DNA from 3 places in the Bacillus sp. KNSH39 genome. Region 3 is predicted to be linked to each of the others. Evidence: riboswitches for the same ligand, from Rfam matches in the RefSeq annotation. Region 3 holds a riboswitch; each other region holds the start of a gene.
The links. A riboswitch is a leader RNA that binds a small molecule or an ion and turns the genes downstream of it on or off. The one in region 3 is predicted to bind magnesium.

Region 1 (8,331 bases), 1.7 Mb from region 3:
AAATTACTGTAAGTAATCGTTCTAACGAGACAAGATTACAAGAGCTACATAAAAAATACGGTGTCAAAGGTACTCATAATAAAAAAGAATTACTTACTGATGCAAATATTCTTTTTCTAGCAATGAAACCAAAGGATGTTGCAGAGGCGCTTACCCCTTTTAAAGAATACATAAATAATAACGTGCTTATTATTTCATTACTAGCAGGTGTTTCTACTGACTCAATTAGAAAACTACTTCAAAAAGACGTTCCAATTATTCGTGCAATGCCAAATACATCCGCAGCCATTTTAAAATCAGCTACCGCTATCTCCCCTTCAAAACATGCAACAGCGGAGCATATTCGCACTGCAACATCTTTATTTGAAACAATTGGTCTCGTCTCTGTTGTAGAGGAAGAAGATATGCATGCTGTCACTGCATTATCCGGAAGTGGACCTGCTTATATTTATTACGTAGTGGAAGCTATGGAAGAAGCTGCAAAAAAAATTGGTTTAAAAGAAGATGTTGCAAAATCACTTATTCTTCAAACGATGATTGGTGCTGCTGAAATGCTAAAAGCAAGTGACAAACACCCTTCTATTTTGAGAAAGGAAATTACTTCTCCTGGTGGAACTACCGAAGCAGGTATTGAAGTATTACAAGAACATAAATTTCAACAAGCACTTATTTCTTGTATTACACAGGCAACGAAACGATCACATAATCTTGGAAAAACATTAGAACAACTAACAAAAGAAAAATAGAAAAAGGAGCTCAAGTTTATTTGAGCTCCTTTTTCTATAATTACACTTAGTTATTGTTCTTCCCAAAAATCTCTTCTTGCAGGCGACGACCAGTCGGCGTTGCTGCAAGTCCACCTTCTGCTGTTTCACGAAGTGCTACTGGCATCGTTTGTCCGATTCTAAACATTGCCTCAATTACTTCATCACATGGAATTGTACTCGTTACACCAGCTAATGCTAAATCTGCTGAAATCATCGCATTCGCAGCTCCTGCTGCATTACGTTTTACACAAGGTACTTCTACAAGTCCTGCAACAGGATCACACACTAAACCAAGCATGTTCTTTAATGAAATTGCCATCGCTGTAGCTGCTTGATCTTGTGTTCCACCAGCCATCTCAACTGCGGCTGCAGCCGCCATTCCACTTGCTGAACCAACTTCAGCTTGGCATCCTCCCGCTGCACCAGAAATACAAGCGTTATTCGCAACAACCATACCGAAAGCTCCTGCTGTAAATAAGAATTCAATCATTTCTTCACGTGTAGGCTGCAATTTTTCTCTTAGTGCAAATAGTACACCTGGCACTGTTCCAGCAGACCCTGCTGTTGGTGTTGCACAAATAATTCCCATCGCCGCGTTTACTTCATTTGTTGCAACAGCTTTGCTTACTGCGTCCAAAATCGTATCTCCTGATAAGCCTTTTCCACTCTTCATATACGCTTGAACTTTTACAGCATCTCCACCAGTTAAACCAGTTGGTGATTTCACGCCGCGAATACCACGTTCTACTGCTTGCTCCATCACTACTAAGTTCTTTTCCATACCAGCAATTACTTCTTCACGTGAAATACTTCTTGTTTCCATTTCACATTGAATCATAATTTCTGCGATTTTTACATTTTGTTCTTTAGCTTGCGCCACTAGTTCCGCTGCGTTCCGAAACATGGTGTGTCCCCCCTGCAATTATTCCATAATAGTTACTTGACAAATATTTTGTTGCGCTTTTATTTCTTCAATTACTTCATCTGCTAATAATTCATCTGTTTCAATGACCATAAGCGCTCTTCTTCCTTTTTCTTTACGAGAAACACTCATTGTACTAATGTTAATCTCATGTTTCGCAAGGATTGAAGCTACCGCTGCAATAGCACCGAAGCGATCGTTATTTACAATAAGTAGTGCTGGGCTCGTGCCTGATAATTGAAGATCGAATCCGTTTAATTCTACAACTTCAATTTTACCGCCACCAATTGAGCAAGCAACAACTTCAATTTCATCTTCACCTTTATACAAACGAATTCTCGCTGTATTTGGATGAGGTGCATTGGCATCTTCTTCAATGAATTCCACTTCAATTTCGCGCTCTTTTGCTATTTCTAGCGCCTCTGGAATACGTAAGTCATCTGTTTCAAATCCTAATATTCCACCGATTAGTGCTACATCCGTACCATGCCCTCGATACGTCTTTGCAAATGATCCATATAACGAAATGCTTACTCTTTCTGGTTCATGACGAAACAGCTGGCGAGCAACTTGCCCCATTCTTGCCGCGCCTGCTGTATGTGAACTTGATGGTCCAATCATAACTGGACCGATAATATCAAATACTGAGCGATACTTCATCATAACTCCCCCTAAACCTCTATGAAAAAATTTATTCTACTATTCTATTAAGTTGCTACATCTGTCGCTTTTCCAGTTGTACCACGAATTTGTTCTGCTGTACGAATTGGATAGTTTTTGAATAAAAGTAATCCAATATAACCTGAAATAATACCAGTTATCATACTACATAAGAATCTTAGCATTATTTTCATTTAAAAATGATACAAGATGATCCAGAATAAAGTCTGGTAGCAATCCAAAGTTTAACACAGAAGCCATTGCAAGCATAGCATAAACAAGTGATATAACCATTGCTAATGCAACTAAATTTGCACCCGCTATTCCGCCTAGACTACCTGCTGATGTTCTGAACTCTTTTAAAGAGTGGTGTACCAATTAAATCTCCACCACCTTATTAATAAAAAGCTTCTACTAAGGAACTCGCAATAGCTACACTTGCTAATCATATCGTTTAGCTAAAAAGTGAAAAAGACTTATGACAAATAATAGTAATATCTTTCCTATTATAATTCTCGTGTTACTCTCTCATGATTTAGTCAACTTCACTTGTTACGATAATGACTAAAATACATGCGACTTATCATAAATTATAATCTGCCCTCATTATAGCTTGTTTTTTATAAAACGCTTACTTTTGTTGAATTTTAAAAGTTCTGAATAACAGTCCATTTCTGCTATTTGTATCACTTGTATGTCATCTGACTTATATAACAGTTTTTCTAAATAATCATTATTTCGTATTTTTATCGTATATATTCAAACCATTCTAATTTTCTGTACCATCCAAGTATAAGTATAAAATAATAACAGTTTTATTTTTAAATTTTTTTAGACATAAAAAAATGGTAACCCGCCGTTACCATTTTTTACAAAATTATTATTTTTCTACTGGGAATGATTTCAAATCTGTCGCTATTTCTGTATTAGAAAACAACTCTCTAGCCTCTTTCAATAATTCCTTATATGTATCTCCTTGATAACGAGAACTAATGTGAGTTAATATTAGTCGCTTCGCATTTGCCTGAAGTGCAATGCTCGCAGCTTGCTTAGATGTAGAATGAAAATAATCATACGCTTGTTGCTCATCTTCTGCTGCGAAAGTCGCTTCATGGACAAGTACATCTGCATCTTGCGCAAGCTCCCTACTCGCTTCGCAATATCGCGTATCACCTAAGATAGTAATAATTCTTCCTTTTTGAGGTGGGCCGATAAACTCATTTCCATTTAATATCGTGCCATCCTCTAATTCAACTACTTCACCATCTTTTAAACGTTTAAAGATTGGACCTGGTTTCACACCCATCTCAAGCAACTTATCAACTAAAAGAGCACCTTGTATATCTTTCTCTACAATACGATATCCAAAGCATTCTATACCGTGTGACAATCTTTTCGTTTCTACATAAAATTCATTATCTTCAAATACGGTACCTTCTTCTGTTATCTCCACAACTTCAAGTGGATATTTCACATGTGTCGTACTTACCGATAATGCCACTTCAATAAATTGTTTAATTCCTTTCGGTCCATACACCGTTAAAGGCGTAGTTCCTCCTTGAAATGAACGGCTACCTAATAAACCAGGCAATCCAAAAATATGATCGCCATGTAAATGCGTAATAAATATTTTTTCAATGCGGCGCGGACGTACAGATGTATGTAATATTTGATGTTGCGTGGCCTCGCCACAATCAAATAACCAAGTTTGTCCTCGTTCTTCTAACAATTGTAAAGCAATTGCTGAAACGTTCCTTCCTTTTGAAGGAACACCTGCACCAGTTCCTAAAAATACAAATTCCACTTTCTTTCCTCCAGCTCTAAATATACTCTATCTCTCATCTTACGGAATGTTATTTCAAATGGCAAATTGAATTTACATAACCAATCATCTAGACAACTATATAACACGAACATTATACTTAAAAAATTTAGCAATCGTTCGTGTTTTGTGTTAAAATGATTATACTACATTTTAAGGGAGCGTTTTATTATGAAAGAAGTATTTCGTTTACAAACTGATTTTTCATCTTCATTTGATCGCTGGGTAAGTTCTTTCGTGTCTGATCACCCAGCACAATTAGAATGGACAACTTTAAAGGAATTAATCCATGAATATACAACATCACATACAAATGATACGTTACCAGCATATATTTCTTCAGCTTTAACATATTACGCCCAACGCGTTTCAACTACAAACAGTTCAGAGATTGTTATTTTTGAAAACCCTACAATCTCGTAATCTATAATAAAAAAGCACTGGTTACAGTGCTTTTTTATTTATACTTATTTAGCAAATGATTATATTCCGTCCAAAAGTCGGTATACATACTTCGCTCAAACTCATTTGAAATTATCTTTTCACTTGATTTATTAAATAATTCTTTTGCTTGTAGTGCAAAAGAAACAATTTGTTTTCTATATTCATTTTCATTTACTTCTATATGAAGCCCTTCATAGTATATAGCCTTTTGATCAGTAGAAATAACTTTGACAAAATCCTTTAAAACCACATTTTCACCTATATGGTTTATAGTCCAATGAATTGAAATTGGGCATCCTAACATGAGCATAGTGCCACATCCGTGCAAAATAAGCCCCTCTTCATTTTCAATATCACAAATATATTCTTTATCTAAAGTTCGTAACAGAGCTAAAGCTGATTCACTTATTCCCCATTCCTCATCCATACCTGTTTGTGTAATAATCGTTCCATCCACATTTAAATAAATTTCCCCGTGAGAACATAAATCTTCCTGCTCATTAAACAACCACTTTTGATTCTCAATATTTATAATAAAATTTTGTGGTCCCATTACAAATTCCCCTTTTATAAAAATATTTATTTTTCATATTATTTATAATCAATATCATACATTTCATCCCACATATCTATTATAAATCCGTTTAATATTTTAAAAACACAGATAAAAAAGATATTGACACTACAATTTTACAGTGCTAACATTCAACATGTAATTGAATATGGTCTCTGTTAGGTGAGGCTCCTGTATAGAGAAACGCTGCTGCCCAAAAATGTCGAGAGACGCCAATGGGTCAACAGGAAAGGTCGGAATGAAGGCCTTTTTTAATGTAGCTGGTTTCAGTACCTATGCTATACAGTGCTAAAACTCAACGAGGGAGAGGTGCATGTATTTTGTCATACACAAAAACTGTTTTTATTTATGTCTACTAACAGTCTTTGTTGTGGACTCTTTTAACTGCGAATTCAGACCTTTACTCGTTTTGAGTAAAGGTCTTTTTACGTCTATATGCACCTTACTATGAAACAAACATAGCATATTCAGAAACTACTAAATTGTACGGAGGTGAGGAACAGTTGGCAATTGATGATTCGGCCCAGATACCCATACGTTTTACATTCATATTTCATCATGTAGGTAGGAAAGAAACTGTTCCTCACCATTTCAAATAGTTAGGTAACAGATTGTTTCCTCCTTCATGACAGAGGAGGAACTACCGATGTTTAATTTACAAAGACAAGAAACAAAGCATGCTTATGAGCAAGATAGCATGAAAACAAATAACGAATTATTAGTGGAGGTTGCAACACAAGATGTAAGCTCTGCGTTAAAACTTTTAGAAACAACACAAGATGGATTATCTAAACAAGAAGCGTCTCGTAGACTTTCTTTATATGGTCCGAACGAAATAGCTCATAATAAAATGGCACCGTGGTACATTCAATTTCTGTCGGCATTTAAAAATCCATTTATTTTCGTTTTATTAGCTCTTGGAGCACTCTCCTTTTTCACGGATGATATGCAAGGAACAATTGTCGTATCTGCAATGGTACTACTTAGTGCAACAATTCGGTTTTCCCAAGAATTTCGTTCTCAAAAAGCTGCCGATAATTTAAAAGCTATGGTTCGAACAACTGCAAGCGTATTTAGAATAAATGGATTTGTACATGAAACAAAAAATGTAACGAATTTAAATCGAAATTACACAACAGAAATTCCAATTGAGGAACTTGTACCTGGCGATATCATTTCCCTTTCAGCCGGTGATATCATTCCAGCTGATGTGCGTATTGTATCCGCTAAAGATTTATTTGTTAATCAATCTTCTTTAACAGGGGAAGCACTTCCTGTAGAAAAATACGAACACTGCTACCATACAGAAAATAAGCATATCTTACCGACAAACATGAAAAAAAATTACAATCCACTCGATATGGAAAACCTTTGTTTCATGGGAACAAATATTGTAAGTGGTAGCGCAAAAGCTGTTGTCATCTCAACAAGTACCGATACGTATTTCGGCTCTTTAGCCAATAAGGTAATTGGAAAGCGTGTAGAAACAAACTTTGATAAAGGTGTAAACAAAGTAAGCTGGCTCTTAATTACATTCATGCTTATTATGGCACCTATTGTCCTTCTCATTAATGGATTCACAAAAGGTGATTGGCAAGAAGCTTTCTTCTTCGCTATTGCCGTCGCTGTTGGCCTTACACCTGAAATGTTACCAATGATTGTAACTGCTAATTTAGCTAAAGGTGCCGTTAAAATGTCTAAACAAAAAGTAATTGTAAAACAGCTAAATTCTATTCAAAACTTAGGTGCTATGAACATTCTTTGTACAGATAAAACCGGAACTTTAACAGAAGATAACGTTGTCCTTGTTCGTCACTTAGATCCCAAGGGAAATGAATGCAATCGCGTCTTGCAATTTGCCTATTTAAATAGTTTCTATCAAACTGGATTGAAAAATTTAATAGATAAAGCTGTTATTAAGCATACAGAGGAAAACAATACATTTAATCCATCAGCTTTTCAAAAGCTAGATGAAATTCCATTCGATTTCGCCCGCCGGCGTATGTCAGTCATCGTAAAGGATATTTCAGGTGAACATACAATGGTTTGTAAAGGTGCCGTAGAAGAAATTTTATCAATTTGTAACTACACTGAAGTGGATGAAAAAATCGTTCCACTCACCCAGAAAATACGTTCAAATGTCAAAAAAATAAGTGAGACACTAAATAGTGAAGGTATGCGGGTTATTGCTGTGGCTTATAAAAAAGATAGAAGAATAAATGATACAGAGTACGCAGTAAAAGACGAAACTGATATGATTCTCGCTGGATATATCGGCTTTTTAGATCCACCGAAACCATCTGCAGCAGCTGCAATTCAAGCATTACAAAAACATGGTGTACAAGTGAAAATTTTAACTGGCGATAACGAAATTGTTACAAGAAAGGTTTGTAAAGAAGTTGGATTAGATATCTGCGAACCAATCCTCGGTTACGAGATTGATTCTTTACCAGATAAAGCATTAGCAAGACTTGCCGAAGAAACGACTGTATTTGCGAAGCTTAATCCCATGCAAAAATCTCGTATTATACACGCATTACAAGGAAATGGACACACTGTAGGTTACATGGGAGACGGCATTAACGATGCTGTAGCATTACGTGAAGCTGATGTCGGAATATCTGTTGATACTGCTACTGATATTGCGAAAGAAGCTTCCGATATTATTCTACTCGAAAAAAGTTTAACTATATTAGAAGCAGGGATTTTAGAAGGACGTACTACATTCGGAAATATTTTAAAATATATTAAGATGACAGCTAGCTCTAACTTCGGTAATGTGTTTAGCGTGTTAGTAGCAAGTGCTTTCATTCCTTTTTTACCGATGCTTGCCATTCATCTTTTAATTCAAAACTTACTTTATGATATTTCACAACTTTCTATTCCATGGGACAAAATGGATAAAGAGTTTCTAGAAAAACCACGAAAATGGGATACTGCAAACTTACGAAACTTCATTATTTGTATCGGCCCAATTAGTTCTATATTTGATATTATCACATACGTAGTCATGTGGAATGTATTTGGTGCAAATACACCGAGCGAGCAATCATTATTCCAGTCCGGTTGGTTTGTCGTTGGGTTGTTAACACAAACTTTAATTGTTCACATGATAAGAACACAAAAGATTCCATTTATTCAA
Region 2 (8,331 bases), 880 kb from region 3:
ATCTTCCCCAAATATAACAAGTATTTATTGCGTAGCAAGGACGACAAAGTTGATATTGACAAGCTTAATATGACAAATAGACTTGCACTTATCGCCACTACGTAGTCTCGAAATATGAAATTATTGAGCACTTTCATTTCTCCAATAAGTCCTTCGTACATAAAAAGTAAAATCGCAAATAAAAACCATGCAATTTTCGTGTTTTTAGTACAATTACTATAAAAAACTATTAATTTATTTTTATACTTCGCAATTAGTGCCCCTAGTAAAAACAGCACCGTATAATGCAATGTTAATGCATAGCTTGTTAATGTTAAGCCCGAGCGAAACAAAAATAATATTACGACAGAACATATACTAAAACTAAACAATAATAGTAATGAACACCTCAACGTTTTTCGTAAGCAAATCATCAAAATTAGCGGAAAAATTATTGATATTCGCATTTCATGGACAAGTGACCAAATCACACCGTTATATGCATCTGTATTATATTTCCCAACCAATAAAATATGTTGCGCTATTAAACTTGAAGAACTTTCAATCGTCCACGAGCGATTAAACCATTCACTTAAATAAGAAATACCATATCCACTAATTGTAGTCTGGCATATAATAGCTATAATTAGTGCTACAATATAGGGAATGTATATTCTGCATATACGTTTTAAAAGGTATGATCCATAACTACTATAGGTTTTTTGAATAGATTCATACAAAACAAATCCGCTCAAAACAAAAAAGATAATAACAGATTCATTACCACTACTAAAAATTAGACGAGCAGGCGTTTCTTTTAATAGATACACAACAAATGGTTTATTATCTTCATAACTGTAATTTTGAAATGCTGAAAAAATCATTAAATGATGACCGATCATTACTATTAATGAAGAAATCCCTCTTATAGAATCCAATTCCTCGTATCTCTTCATCTTTTTACATCAACTCCTAATGAAATGATAATAATCATTTCAAAGCGACATCTTTATTCATATTCCTCTCCTTTCTTTTCATTCCAATTTTTCATATTAAAATGATTTTATAGTATAAATTTGAGTGTATTGTAACATTTTTTGTAATATTATGAATAGCGAATCTCAAAAATTGGTATATACCAATTTCAACCTCGAAAAATGAGTAATATTGATAGAAAAACGCTATAAAAATATCTTGCAAATTTACATAAATTAAAGAGATGAATAGCGTTTTTTCAATATAAAATAAAAAAGATAGCCTGCATAGGCTATCTTTTTTATTTTATTTAATTACTAGCACCACTATATGCTACATGTCGTTTCTCAATTCTCTCTTCAATTTCTTTCATATTTTCTTTATTATTTAATAGTAATTGTTTATTTTCAATTAATAATTGTTTAAAAGATTTTCTCACTTTTTTTCTCATTTTCATTGTCCTCCTTGGGGGATGGTTTATATAAAAGATAAAGAATTATCTGTGTGTCCTTATAATAATTGATTGTTGTGAATTCTATTTGAACTTCATATGAAAATTCCGTTTATTTTCTGACAACTTTGTGAACACGAAAAAAAAGACTCTCTAAAACTATGTTGAAATTAATTCACTTCATTATAAAAATTACTATTTTCATCAACTTTTATCATTATATCTTGTCGAAACATTTATATATTTAAAATTGAGTTCGACATAATTTTATTTACTATCATACTGTTTACAAAAACAAAAAGAAGGTGTCACCAAGTCAAAGTTCGACTTATGCAACATCCCTCTTTCCAAACTATTTATAGCATATTTATTAATATTTCAGGTCTTCCCCAATTCATTTCTTCACAAACAAATCTAAGTTTTTCTTCATCCATTGTGTGTAATCCCTCTTCTAGTAAACATGAAATTGGAACTTCACAGTGAATTTGTGCTAATTGCAACGAAATATTTAAGTTCTCTAAATCACTTTCAATCTTCGTACGCTGCGCTTTTGTTAATGATTCTACATTTTCTAGTACAGCGGATACTGTTCCGTGCTCTTGAATAAGCTTATACGCTGTTTTTTCACCGATACCTTTTACACCTGGATAATTATCACTTGTATCTCCCATGAAAGCTTTTGCATGGACGATTTGCCACGGCTCTACACCTTTTTCTTCCATGATTCTCTCCGGTGTGTAATATTCGTAATTTCCAATTCCTTTACGCAGAAGCATAACTGTAACGTTCTTATCAACAAGTTGAAGTAAATCTGTATCACCAGTTAAAATATAAACTTCAGCTTCATTGCAGTATTGTTTTGCAAGCGTACCGATACAATCGTCCGCTTCGTAGCCTTTCATACCGATAACTGGAATGGATAATTTCGCAGTCATTTCTTGCACTAAATCAAATTGAGGAATTAATTCTTCTGGTGGCGCTGCACGATTTGCTTTATAATTCGAGAACGATTCTGTTCTAAATGTCGTACTTCCCATATCCCAGCATGTAACGATATGTGTTGGTTCGATCGCTTGCGTAGCTGTTAACAAGTGTTTCATATAACCATGAATCCCGTTCGTAGGGGTTCCATCTTGTCGTTTCATAAATTGTCCGTAGACACTTGTTGCGTAAAAAGCACGAAATAATAGTGCCATACCATCAACTAATAATACTTTTTTCATAATTCCTCTCCTATTAAAAAAATAATAACCTCACGTTATCACGTAAGGTTATATAAATAGATTACCATTCTACGTTTTTGCTCAACTTTGTCTATTATACATTGTTTTTGTATATTTAGCACCATTAACACATTAAGACGTTCTACTACAACAAGTATGCAATATGCCTGAATACGTATTTTTTCCAGTAGAAACAACGATAGCTTTTGCATTTCCACTAACGATATGCGAACCTTTAAAACATACATTTTCAAGCTCAAGTGGATTATAATCTTTCATCCGTTTTAATGGAATAAATCGTTTACGTTCAAGGTGATAGCAGCTCTCAAACTTCTCTATATTCGCTTCGTTTCCCGTTAACACAGACTCATTCACTAATAAATCATCTGCATAAATAATACGTACATCAGCTGGCACAGCATCTCCAGCCGAAAGAAAAATCATATCTCCAGGTACAAGTTCTTGCACTGGTATCTCCATCATTTTCAGTTCACTATTTAGCCCTGTACTACTAGAACATTCTACTCTAGATACAGTAATCGTTTCACGTTGTAATTCATCACACACACGTTGTTTTGAAAAACCTGGAATCATGCCACCAAGCTTCATCATGACTTCTGCGAGAAGTGCTCTTTTTGAAGTTAGTTCATTTCGGCCATATACTTGAATACGTTTTTGTGCCTCTTTCATTGATAGTCCGTCTCTTGTTGTTTTAAAATATGCAAATACAGATTTGACATCTCTTGTTGCAATTTCAATTAATAAATCTTTATTTTTTTGGAGCATTGTTTGTTCTTTTATTGATTTTTTACTTAGTTTATATGACGTGTTACCCACAGTTTTGTTTGCATATAACATATTATCGTCTCCTCCTTTACAACATAGGAAGAAACGCTTTGTTTCTCAATTTATCCACTTTACTGTGAAAGTTTCTCGCGTTTTATAAACGCTACATTGTGATAAATATAGAGGGAGGAACAAATCGTTTCCTGCCTACATCATATATTTTTGATTTGAAGTATATGGGTAACGGAACCGAGTCAGAATTTGACATGCTCCTCACCTCCTCGTTTAATTTTATAGTTTATACTATGAAATTACTCATAGCTTGGTAACAAAAAAGACCCCTACCCTTAAGAGAGTAGCGGCCATTACATACACAAATAAACGATTTCTAATATAATTAGAAATCTACGGACCTCTCCCTCACCGAGTTTTAGCACTGTATAGCATAGGTACATTACCAGCTACGTTAAGAAAAACCTTAATTCGATCATTCCTGTTGACCCATTGGCGTCTCTCGACATTTTTGGGCAGTAGCATTTCTCTATACAGGAGCCTCACCTAACAGAGACTTATTTTCATTACATTGAAAATGTTACTCTTATTTAAAATAGATGTCAACCGTAGCCTACAATTTTTTCAAAAGGTATGGCAAACTAACGTATATAAAGTGTAACTTTAATCAGTGGGGGTTTTGTTCATCCCCCACTGATTATTAGCCCTCACCAATCGGGCTTTTACGGAATAAAATAAAAAACTTTACGTTTAAACGTAAAGTTTTTAATAAGTTATACAACCAGCAATTACAATCCCAATTGAAATTGATAAAAACATAAGAAAAAGACCGACTGCTTGATTATCTTCTTCGAGACTTTTGTTTATATTAAAGCGTGGTGTAAGCCACTCAGCTAAATAAAAGACGATAATTTGAGCCAAAATCCCAACTGCTCCCCACGAAATCATATCAAGAAGTGAAATTGAATTAGCTGCTGTCGAATATAAAACAACAGCTAACCCAAGTAATCGTCCTCCAAGCACATAGCTTACCGCCTTATTTCCTTGAGCCATTAACTTAAATTCCTTTACTTTCGTTGTCACTTCCATCAAGAACAGACCTATACATAAAAGGCCGAGTGTTACTACTAAATATAATAAAAAATTAATCATTTTTTCCCCTCCTTTTTATACCTACCGGTAAATAGTACGATTCATTTCCTGTAATCTTTTCTCCCGCACGAATACCGATACTACTCGCTTTTCCAGCAATTAAAAACGAACCAAACACATATGACAGTTTCTCGATCCCTTTTTCGGTTTCCAAGGATACGACTGGCAGTTCGATATACTTTTGAAATATCGGCAGTGACGCTTTATATGTTTGGTGTGCATTTTGAAGCATAATATTTTCGTCTTTATCGCGAATCGTAATTGTATCTCCTTCTCTCCCAAATGAAGGTTTTTGAACGAAAGAACCTTTTCCTAAAAATAAATCTGGTTCTAAATATGTAGGTAACATATATTCTTTAATCCACTGTTGTTCCTCATTTGTATAAAAGGCCTCTTCTTCTGCTAACCCCCAAATAAGACACTGAATTGATTTTGGCTGAAGTAAAAATGCTGACAAAGGATTTATTATAAAAAGCTTTCCGGCTTTTACAAGTTGTAACAGTTCCACACCTACCAAATCTCCTGTTTCAGGATCTTGATCCTCAATTAAATCTTCTATCGGATATGTTTGGCGATATAAAACATCAATCTTCGCCCCATCTTTATCGACTAGAGCATCCTTTGTAATTCTAAGTTCTGACATTGGCACTACTTTATTTTCAACATGGCATAGCTGACTTAAATACATAGTGGTATTCCAATCCTCGATATGTTCATGATGTGCTGTAAAAACAACATTTGGATTATCTAATCCCTTTGTCGCTTCCATTACTGCTTTCGTTACACCAGAAGATAGCAATCGTTCTTGATCCGAGTTTGGATCATCATAGCCTAGATTTCCACATACTTTCCCATTCATTTGAAAACATTCCACAATAAAAGTTGGTGTATCACTATTAAACTCAAGCATTTTGATTTTGTTATCCTCTGTTACAGCAAAATCAAATCGCGAAATTACAGATTCAGGATAGAGCCCTTTCATTCTAATGAAAGATAAACTCGCGGATGGAAAGCCAAGATCTAGAAGCTGTTCGTCACTTAAATTACGCAGCAGTCTAGCAGTCTTAAAAAATATTTTCCCCATTCGTTCAGTCGCTAAGTGTAATTGGTCCAAAGTCTGATTTGTTATAGAAAAAACATGAAACAAACTATACTCACATTCATATAAATCCGACCAAAAATCCGGATATTTCAAATAAAATTCTTTTCGATCCCTTATGTATTGCGACATATTTTAGCCCCCAAATCCTCCCTTTGAACCGCTTCCAATTCCACCTTTAAATTCAGCAGACGATTGATACGATTTAAACGCCGATGAATTTTTAAAAGTGGATTTATTTTGATAGTATCGCCCACCATAGAAATAATGCCCACGATAACCTGAACTACTATCATCACACTGCCATACCCCAAGTTCATCATCCCAATCCCAATCAGAACAACTATTATCATTTGGTTTTGGGGGAAGATCTTGTGCGCAACCAAATAAAGTGCCAGTCATTAAAGACGTTACGACACCACCTACTAGCCATTTCGTTTTTGTCACCTTCGCACTCCCCTTTTTAAATTCTATTCCTATTATATAGGATGGCATGATAAAGTAGAAGAAAAAGGAAGAAGAGGGATTAAATGCGCTTAGAATATCGACTTAATGATGAAACGAAAGGGTATCCTGCTTTATGGAACTACGCCAATATTTCTAATTCTGAAATTATCGCACGCATGACTTGTGAATATTTTATTAAAGAGAAAAATACTTATGTTGTTACTGCAACTTCGGTTGATCCAGACGGAACAGCAGTTATTTATATTCAAAAAGAAGTTTTCGCAAATGACCCTTCAGACCCTACATACTCCTACATCGGTTTTGAAATTAGAGAACTAAGTGAAACGAGTTCAAACATAGTAGATAGTCAAGATGTATGGAACTATGAAGAAATTTTACCATCTCTTCATTCAGATATTATATATATTCAGCGAGACGGCATGTCTATGGAGTTCTCCTTAGATTCAAGAGAGATTGATGAAGACAGAAAGTGCTACATTTATTACGGAAACTTCACAGGTGAATCAAGATAATATTGATATATCTATGCAACAAAAAAACCTTACGTATAAAACGTAAGGTTTTTATATAGCCCCACATATGCCGTTCTCTCTAGATGTCCATAAACCTGCTCTCACAGGTGGATGCTCTCACAAATGTTTGTAACTTCCTTCTTAAAAAGATGGCATGTTAGCTACATTTAAATATTGAACTTCCATATTAAACTTATTGGTTTAAGACATGCATAAGCTACGTACACCGTAGGAATTTTATATAAGGTTAGTTGAAATAAGACCCCCGCACGTGCCGCTCCTCGTAAATGTCCAAAAACCCGCTACTCGCAGGTGGATGCCCTCACAGTTACCGTACATCTTCCTCCACAAGGAAGGCTTGATGATGGTCGCTAAATATTGAGCTTCCGTATAACTAACATCGGTTTTAGACATAAATAAGTTACGCACACCGCAGGATGTATTATTTACTTGTCGTTATATTATCACATTGTTTCTAATGTGTAAAATACAAAGTTTTTCGAGCAATCTCTTGCTTGTGACCTTATTTTAATACAAATTATTTTTGCATGCAAGTGATTAATCTTCTTCTTTTGCAATTTGATTTTCTGGATAAGAAATCCAATCACTCCAGCTACCTGCATACAATTTTACATTTTGGAATCCAGCCAATTTTAATGCAACGATATTTGGACATGCCGTAACACCAGAACCACAATATACAATTGTTTCCTTATCTTTCGACAGATTTTGGAATCGGTCTTGTTGCCCAGCTTCATTCTTAAATTGTCCTGATTGCAACATTCCATCCTTCCAGAAATGGTTTACCGCTGTTGGAATATGTCCTGCTTTATGATCGACAAGTTCCTCTACACCAGCATAACGTTTCGGCTCTCTTGAATCAATTAATGTAACATCCGCACCTGCACGGATATTCTCTCTGACCGTTTCCATCGTTACAAGCATATGATCTTGTATATTAGCTTTGAATGTTTTTCGTATAGCAACAGGAATTTCCGCTGTTGTCGGTAGTCCATTCTCTTTCCAAGCGGGGAAACCACCATCTAATATATATACTTTCTCATGTCCTACATAGTTACATAACCACCATAAACGAGCAGCATTTGCACCGGCTTGACTGTCATACGCAATTACTGTCGTATGCTCATCAATACCAGCCTCCGAAAGCTTGTCTGCAAACTCCTCAATATTTGGTAAAGGATGGCGGCCACCATGTTCTGCTATAGGACTTGATAAATCTAAATTCAAATCAAAATATAACGCATGAGGAATATGTCCTTCTTCATACTTTTCTCTACCCCAATTAGGATTCGCTAAATCAAAACGACAATCGATTATACGGACATTCTCATCTTCTATATGCTCACGTAACCATTCGACTGTAACTATCATCTTTAACGACCTTCTTTCTCTTTCAAACGACTTACATACTCCATAACCATTTCTTCTGTAACATATTTACGCTGCAAGGTAACACCATTTTTTGCAAGATCATTAATTTGCTTCGTTACAACATTAATGACATCAACCGAAAATTCTTTCCCATTTGACGCAAGAGATACGGCAGCTTCAATAGCCGCTTCACGCTGTGCATCTAATTGTAAACATGCTTTTACACTTTCATTTTGTTTACGAGAATGTGCTGTAATTGCTTTATGTACTTCCATCTTCTCT
Region 3 (8,331 bases):
GTAGCAAGCATAAATATATTTTTTTTGCTTGTCAAGCAACCGTATTTCTAATTTTATCTGTTTTATTGCTTTATAGTCCTTTGAGAAATGATATGAGAAAATGTATGTAATCATTCTGTATAAGTACATATTTTTGACTTTAGTGTATAGTTTGATTGAGTAGTTTAACCATATAAATTTGATAAACCGTAAAGAAGATTTTAATCATAAAAGAAGATTTGTTAAGAATATTCTTTTAATATACAGAATGACTAATTATTCATCCTCTGTTATAAAGTTGGAATTTGATTGAAAACAATAAGTTTCATATGTTTCATAACGTTTCTTCGAATTAAATCTATTTAAATTCTATGTTTTTTAAGGAGAATTTTAAATTTATAATAAAATATAATTTCATTTTCTATAAAAGATTTTTTATGAATGGATTTGAAAGTCAGTTGACAAATATTAAATTCTGGTTTAAATTTTGAAGTAATTCAATAAACTTTGTTAGGTGAGGCTCCTGTATAGAGAAACGCTGCTGCCCAAAAATGTCGAGAGACGCCAATGGGTCAACAGGAACGGTCGGATTAAGGCCCTTCTTAATGTAGCTGGTTATAAAAACCTATGCTATACAGTGCTAAAACTCAACGAGGGAGTGGTATACGATTTGATAGAAAGGCACCTCTGAGATTTTGGCAGAGCTGTCTTAATAATCATTTATTTGTATTGTAAAAAACCTTTACTCCTTTTTGAGTAAAGGTTTTTCTGTTTAATGTTATTTGTTTTATCTTGTCTATATTCAAAAAGGAGGTAATTCTAAATAATGGATTGATTGCAATGTAACTATTATTGCTCTAATAAAAAATTTAAGACAGATAAAATAAAACAAAACCACTCATGAAACTCTAGAGTCTCCCTTAGCAATATGAGGAGGAGTTAACATGAAGAAATTATTAAAAGAATTACTTGTAACCAAAAATAATTTGGATGCAGAGAAAGTTTTACGTCTTCCGTCGTATGATGTTGCGCAAGAAGTAAAAAGATTTTCAATTGAAGATCAAATCATATTGCTAAATACGATTCCCGTATTAAAAAGCTCTAAAATTCTTCAATATATGAGTGCAGAAGAAAAATATAATATCTTAATTCACTTATCTGAAAACAAAGCTAAAAAGTTACTAAATTTACAACCGATTGATGAATTAGTAGATTTACTTCTAGCGGTTCATCCTGAAAAACAAGCTAAATTAATGGCGTATCTAGACAAAATTACAAAACATAACGTAAAAAAATTGATGAATTTCAAACCTGAAACGGCAGGAAGTCTTGTCACAAGTGATTTTGTTGCAGTTAGAGGAAATTGGTCAGTAAAAATGACATTGAAGTACATTAGGGAACATTCTGAAAATGTAGAATCAATATCTTATAGTTATGTTCTAGATAGTCATGGTTATCTTGAGGGAATCGTTTCCATACATGAGTTATTACTAGCAGCAGATGAAGAGATATTATCTACTATTATGATTCAAGAGGTAATTTCAGTACAAGCTGAAGTTGACCAGCAAGAAGTTGTAAAAAAGCTACTGAATTATAATTTAGCAGCAATACCTGTGACAACAGCAAATAATAAAATGATTGGTATTATCACTTTTGATGACGTAATGAATGTTATGGAAGCAGAAGCTACAGAAGATATTCAAAAGTTAGGCGGAAGTGAGCCATTGAATCAATCTTACTTTGAAGCTAGCATTTGGAGCATCTTCTTAAAACGCCTACCATGGTTATTACTTCTTTTTGTTGCTGAGGCATATACAGGTACAGTATTAAAGTATTTTGAAGATGAAATTGAAACTGTAGTTGCCCTTGCTTTCTTTGTTCCGTTATTAGTAGGTACTGGTGGGAATACAGGAACACAGGTTGTAGCAACAATTACTCGTGCAATCGGTATTGGAGAGGTCAAATTTAAAGATATTTTCCGTGTAATGAAAAAGGAATTTGCAATAGGGATGCTTCTCGGACTTGCACTTGGAATAGCTGGCCTCACTCGTGCTTATATGTTAGGAGTTGGAACAGAAGTTGCACAAGTTGTAGCAATTACTTTATTATTTATTGTTATTTGGGCCTCTCTTGTAGCAGCTGTTTTACCTTTAATTCTAAGAAAGTTAAAATTAGATCCTGCAGTTGTTTCAGGTCCATTTATTACAACATTTGTTGATGGAACAGGATTAGTAATTTATTTCATGGTTGCAAAAACGTTATTAAATTTATAAATATACACTAAAAAAACGAAAATCGGAATAAGTATTTTGCCTGAATTGCTAAAGTATATTGGGGAATTCAGACATGAGGAAATCAAACACTTTTGTATTTAGATAAATAATATTTTAATGGATTTATTGAATGTAATGAATGCTGGAGGATAAAACTATGAAACATCTCAGAAAAATCTTCAAACGAATTTTGCTTCTATTGTCTATTTTCATGCTTATTGGTATAGGCATATTATTTGGTACTAGCTATGGCCGAGAGCTTCGCATAACAATGGCTGGGAGTATACTAACTTCTCAGCATCCGCAATATGCGAAATATACATTCCTATCCCAAAAGGAACTAGATAAATTGCAAGATAGAATTAATCATCCGAAATGGTCAAATAGTGATGAGCATATTTATAAAAAAATAGCAGGAAAAAGATTAGAAGAATTTAAAAATCAGCCATTAGAAATTGATGTAGAAACGATTAAAAGTCACAAAGATAGTCGCTTTCTTTTTGAAGGAAATTTAGTTACTATTAGCAATCCCTTCAATGTTAAACTTGTTAGCCATCAAGGAACACAGGGCGCTAACAGAGGAGAAAAAATTAGCGTAATGGCAAAGCGTAATCATGCACTTGTTGCTGTGAATGCAAGTGGATTTGCAGATGAAACAGGAAGGGGTGGAGGAAATGTTGCTACTGGAATTGTAATAGAAAATGGGAAAGTTATTGATACGAATATGGATAGAAATACCCCTACAATTATTACAGGCTTAACAAAGTTTGGACAAATGATAACAGGAAATTATTCTACACAACAACTTTTGGATAAACAAGTCGTTTCAGCAGCAGGATTTATGCCACAGTTAATTGTAAATGGAGAAAAAATGATTACAGAAGGAGACGGTGGTTGGGGTTCTGCTCCGCGAAGTATTATGGCCCAAAAAGAAGATGGTACAATTATGTTTCTAGTCATTGACGGTAGACAGACGCATAGTATAGGGGCTACGTTAAAAGAGTGTCAAGATATTCTATATGAAAAAGGTGCTATAAATGCAATGGCTATGGATGGTGGTTCTTCTGCTACTCTATATTTAGGAGGAAAGGTTATAAATTCACCTTCTACATTATCACATGAAGATCGTTATTTACCTAATGCTTGGGTGGTAACAGCAAACCAAAAACAAAAAATAAAGATGACAATTGATGGGAGAAAAATAGATACCAAAACATCAGATGAATTTGATGCGAACATTTCAACGAATTTATGAATTATTAAAAATAGAACAAATACATGATTTTTATCTCGTTAGTTGGAAAATTGAAATTATTTTTTGAAATTAGAAATTATTATTTCATATTCATGATTTGCACAATATCAAATGAGAGTGATGAGGATTCCAAATTTACGGAATTCTTATCACTCTTTTTTAGTTTTTTGTAAATATGGAACAATATCCTTACTTTCACTGTCTATTAAGCGTTAAAACATTTTTTATTAAATAAATTACGAAAGGAATCATCATTTTTAACTAAGGGAGAAGATTGAATTGAAAAAATTATGGATGCTGCTTTTCGTTTGTTTCGCAGTTTTGTTGGTAGGATGTAATAAAAACGAACCACCAAAACAAGCATTTGAAGAATATATCAATTTATGGAATGATAGAAAATTTGCAAATATGTATGATCATTTATCAGACCATGCCAAAAAATCGATTTCTAAAAAAGAATTCACAGAAAAATATCAAAAAATCTATGAGGGGATTGGAGCTAATAATTTAAAAGTTAAAATGAAAGGAGAGAATACGAAAGATAAAGAGCTTTTTCTTTTTGAAGTTAAGATGGATACGGATGTAGGACCAGTTTCATTCATCCATGAAGCAAAACTTGTGAAAGATAAAGAGTCTTGGGAAATAGATTGGACACCAGACTTCATCTTCCCAGGTATGAAAAAAGATTACAAAGTACGTATGCAAATAGAGCAAGGAAAACGCGGAGAAATATATGATCGAAATGGAAAAGGGCTTGCAACGAATGGTAAAGCGACTGAGGTTGGAATTATTCCAGAGAAACTAGGCGAAACAGCAGCGCAAACGAAAGAAATAGTAGCACAATTACTTGATATGTCTATAGAAGAGGTCGAACAAAAGCTCACAGCGAAATGGATAAAACCAGACTCCTTTGTACCAATTGGCATTTTAAAAGAGGGAACCAGACAGAATGATTATATTGAATTAGAAGGAGTTTCATCTCACCCAGTAAATATTCGTACGTATCCATTAGGTGAAGCAGCGGCACACTTAACTGGATATATAGGAAAGGTGAATGCGGAGGAGTTAAAATCACTTCAAAAACAAGGTTATCAAGCAGATGATTTAGTAGGTAAGACTGGTTTAGAGAAAGTGTTAGAAAATAAATTGCGTGGTGAAAAGGGTGGACGCGTATTTATAGAAGATGAGAAGGGGAAAGAGATTAAAAACGTAGCAAAAAAAGAAGCAAAAGAAGGAGAAAATGTTACGTTAACAATTGATGCTGCAATTCAAGAAAAAATCTTTAATGAGATGAAAACTGAAGCAGGGTCTAGTGCAGCGGTCAATCCTAAAACAGGTGAAACAATCGCACTTGTAAGTAGCCCTGCTTATAATCCAAATATAATAGTTAGAGGAGCATCGAAAGCCCAACGAGAAGCATGGAGTAACGACTCGAAACTACCAATGACGAATCGCTTTACACAAGCATTTGTACCAGGTTCCGTATTTAAAACGATCACAGGTGCAATTGGTTTGGAAACAAACACAATAAATCCGAAGGAAGAATTTAAAATTCAAGGATTGAAGTGGACAAAAGATTCATCTTGGGGAAATTACTATGTAACGCGTGTAAAGGATGCAAGTCCAATTGATTTTGATAAGGCAATGAAGTATTCTGATAATATTTATTTTGCTCAACAAGCTTTGAAAATGGGAAAAGATCAGTATGTAAAGGAATTTAAAAAGTACGGATTTTATGAAAAATTACCAATCGAATACGAATTTCCTATTTCAATCATTGCAAAAGATGGGATAAAAAACGATATTCAACTAGCAGACACGGGCTATGGACAAGGACAAGTATTAATGACGCCACTTCATTTAGCATTAACATATGCACCGATTGTGAATGAAGGGAATATTCCGTCGCCACATCTTTTAAAAGAAGCAAAAGTAGCAGGGAATTGGAAAGAAAATGTGGTTTCTAAAAAGAATCAAGAAATATTAAAGAGTGCATTAATCAAAGTCATTAATGACCTTGATGGTGCAGGGAGAATTGCAAAGGTTGATGGTGTAACGCTTGCTGGTAAAACTGGTACAGCAGAACTGAAAGAGTCGAAAGAAGCAGACGGAAAAGAACTGGGATGGTTCGCAGCTTTCGATGCAAATGCGCCAGACATGATTGTTACAATGATGATTGAAGATGTAAAAGGAAGAGGGGGAAGTAACGTTCCAGGTGAAAAAGTAAAACATGTATTTCAGAAATAATACTTAATTATAAGGTGAATTTTTTGACTACATTTATTACATGTTTGCTTAACTCAAAGATATAAATTGGTGAAAATATAGAGCAATGAAATTTCAAAAAAGCATTCTTTCTAATCGAGAATGCTTTTTTGCTGCGACTCTAGAAAGTTAATACCTTATCTTAATTTTCATTTCTGAAAAGTTGGCATTGCTAATGGTAAATAGAAGAGTATAGCAAGTTGAAATGGACAAGTGGAGTGTTACGTTAAATTCAAAAAACAGATTTTCATGAGTAGAATTTTATCATTGTATGCTTTACTTGTTTTTTAGTAGTATTATTCTGCTTGAAAAAAGATAAACAATGGAACAAATGAAACTTGTATCTTGTCTATATATTGAAACCATAATAAAAGTGAGGGCAGTTTTTATGTTTATTCAAATAAGTTTGAGGTGTGGAAATGGAACAGACGTTTATTGAAAAGTGTAATCATGATGAGCTGGACTATGTTATAAAAGACTATTGGCAAGATGTATGGAATTATTCATTTATTATTACGAAAGATCCACACTTATCAGATGATATCACGCAAGATGTATTTATAAAGGTGTTTAAAAATTGGAATTCATTTCGAAAGGAGTCATCTATTAAAACGTGGATTTTAAAAATCACAAGAAATACGGCAATAAACTATTTGAAATCCTCCTATTTTAAAAGGATATCTTTAATAGGATTTTTTAGTGACGATAAGCAATCCCTGTCAGCAGAACAAGAATTTTTTAACCAAGAAGAGATGAATGAGGTGTGGAAGGTTGTATTAAAACTACCTAAAAAGCACCGTGAAATAATTATATTGGACGCAAAATATGAATTATCATATGAAGAAATGGCTGAAACATTAGGAGTATCCATTGGAACTGTAAAATCGAGATTAAGTAGAGCAAGAAGTAAGGTTTCAAAATTAATAGGGGAGGGTAGTAGTGATGAACAATAAACAAAATCCTGACTGGTATAGAAAAATAAAAAAAGGCCCAATGGAGAATCGTAAAGATGAAGAAGAATTTATTTCTAAAATAAAGCAGTCTATATACGAAAATAATGAAGTGGATTTTGTAAAACATAAAAGACCATTTCATAAAAAAGCATTACCTATTGTAGTTGTTTTAGTTTGTACAATGTTATTTTTCATTGTTCAACAACCTTGGCTTGATGATAATAAATCACCAGTACAAAGTAGTACTCAAATTAAGCCTAAAACAAAAGATGAGTCTGCTCAAGATCCATCATTAAAACAATTTATGAATGAACTATATCAAAGTACGAACTCAAAAAATGAAAATGACTTGTACAAAGCGTTAAATGATGAAGTTCTATTTAAAGGGAAGAGTTATAAAAAGGATGAACTGAAGTTTGATGAAGATATTTTTCATGAGTTGCAAGTCGCCCTTACAATGGGAGGAGAGTTTGGAAATGATACAAAGCAAGTATATAAAGTACCAAGTGGATTGACGGAAAGTAACCAACCAAAGCAAGCACATTTTATATATGCAACTGTTACTGGAAATAAAACAAAAATTTTAGCAGAACCAAAGCGAGAATCACAAGTTTTATATGAAGTATCTAATGAAATGGTAAAAGCTTGGATTCCAGAAAAAGTGCAGAATGATGGATATATAAAAATATCGACAATTAACGGTAATACTGGATATGTACAGAAAGAGTACATTTTAACTGATATTAAATATTCATTTATGTTCGAAAAGAATAATGAAGGTATATGGAAAATAATAAATATAGATTCTATATGGTAAAAGAGGAAGGTTCACTTTAATGAACCTTCCTCTTTGTTTTTATTCTCTTTTTGAAGAGTATTCCAGTACTCTAAAATTTCTGATGTAACGAGAGCGGCAATGTTTTTTTCGGAATTACTGCCAGGAATAACGACAGAAACGGCAATTTGTGGATCTTCAGTAGGAGCATATGCAATGAAAAGAGAATGATTTATCATTCTTTCTTGCTCATTTGGAAAACCTGTAATACCTGTTTTACCTGCGACGTCAAAGGGCAACTTTTTAATTTCCTCTATATTTTGACTCATTCCACCTTGCACGACACTCCAAAAGTTCATCGGGTAACGATTTGAACTTTCTAAAATGGTTTTAAACTTTTTGGTTTCCTTACCATCTTGACCAATAATCGCACTTACGATTTGAGGTTTATATTTATCACCTTTACTTGCCAATGTTGCTGCATATTGAGCGAGTTGAAGAGGAGTATGCACTTCATTTCCTCCCCAAGAGGCATTTAATAAAGCAGAAATCCCATTTTCAAATTTATTAGATGGATGGAATTCATATTGTCCGTCTTCTTCAAAGGGCAAATCAATCCCGGTTTTAGAACGTAGGCCGAATTGCATTAAATAATCTGTCCATATATGTGCCACTTTTTCTATATTTCCATTATTTTGGTTGAATAAGGGCAGAGCTACTTTTGCTGTCATAAATGTGTTAGATGAATTAATGATAGCCTGCCTCGGTGTAATCTCACCTGTTGGTGTTCCAGGTGCATTCGTAATGTTATTTTGATTATCATACTGAAAA

Region 1: linked by a shared signal. The riboswitch ahead of mgtA (magnesium-translocating P-type ATPase) and the one ahead of mgtE (magnesium transporter) in region 3 are both predicted to bind magnesium.
Region 2: linked by a shared signal. The riboswitch ahead of ACUL40_RS00090 (P-type ATPase) and the one ahead of mgtE (magnesium transporter) in region 3 are both predicted to bind magnesium.

The regions. Positions count from the first base shown of each region.
Region 1 is NZ_JBQXYO010000001.1:2,548,954-2,557,284, forward strand. It holds gene proI (pyrroline-5-carboxylate reductase ProI) at 1-746, shown strand, start outside; gene sdaAA (L-serine ammonia-lyase, iron-sulfur-dependent, subunit alpha) at 793-1,671, opposite strand; gene sdaAB (L-serine ammonia-lyase, iron-sulfur-dependent subunit beta) at 1,690-2,349, opposite strand; gene ACUL40_RS12900 (hypothetical protein) at 2,515-2,727, opposite strand; gene rnz (ribonuclease Z) at 3,230-4,153, opposite strand; gene ACUL40_RS12910 (DUF3932 family protein) at 4,343-4,594, shown strand; gene ACUL40_RS12915 (hypothetical protein) at 4,629-5,168, opposite strand; M-box (ykoK) riboswitch at 5,337-5,504, shown strand; gene mgtA (magnesium-translocating P-type ATPase) at 5,836-8,331, shown strand, end outside.
Region 2 is NZ_JBQXYO010000001.1:10,606-18,936, reverse strand. It holds gene ACUL40_RS00105 (acyltransferase family protein) at 1-935, opposite strand, end outside; gene ACUL40_RS00100 (FbpB family small basic protein) at 1,265-1,405, opposite strand; gene ACUL40_RS00095 (5'-3' exonuclease) at 1,762-2,628, opposite strand; gene ACUL40_RS00090 (P-type ATPase) at 2,761-3,486, opposite strand; M-box (ykoK) riboswitch at 3,822-3,987, opposite strand; gene ACUL40_RS00085 (DUF350 domain-containing protein) at 4,192-4,578, opposite strand; gene ACUL40_RS00080 (glutathionylspermidine synthase family protein) at 4,571-5,809, opposite strand; gene ACUL40_RS00075 (hypothetical protein) at 5,813-6,124, opposite strand; gene ACUL40_RS00070 (hypothetical protein) at 6,208-6,657, shown strand; RNA gene ssrS (6S RNA) at 6,712-6,895, opposite strand; RNA gene ssrS (6S RNA) at 6,917-7,099, opposite strand; gene ACUL40_RS00055 (sulfurtransferase) at 7,216-8,049, opposite strand; gene ACUL40_RS00050 (YpbS family protein) at 8,052-8,324, opposite strand.
Region 3 is NZ_JBQXYO010000001.1:892,693-901,023, forward strand. It holds M-box (ykoK) riboswitch at 479-644, shown strand; gene mgtE (magnesium transporter) at 924-2,252, shown strand; gene ACUL40_RS04415 (phosphodiester glycosidase family protein) at 2,410-3,507, shown strand; gene ACUL40_RS04420 (penicillin-binding transpeptidase domain-containing protein) at 3,787-5,754, shown strand; gene ACUL40_RS04425 (RNA polymerase sigma factor) at 6,192-6,725, shown strand; gene ACUL40_RS04430 (SH3 domain-containing protein) at 6,715-7,542, shown strand; gene ACUL40_RS04435 (peptidoglycan D,D-transpeptidase FtsI family protein) at 7,554-8,331, opposite strand, start outside.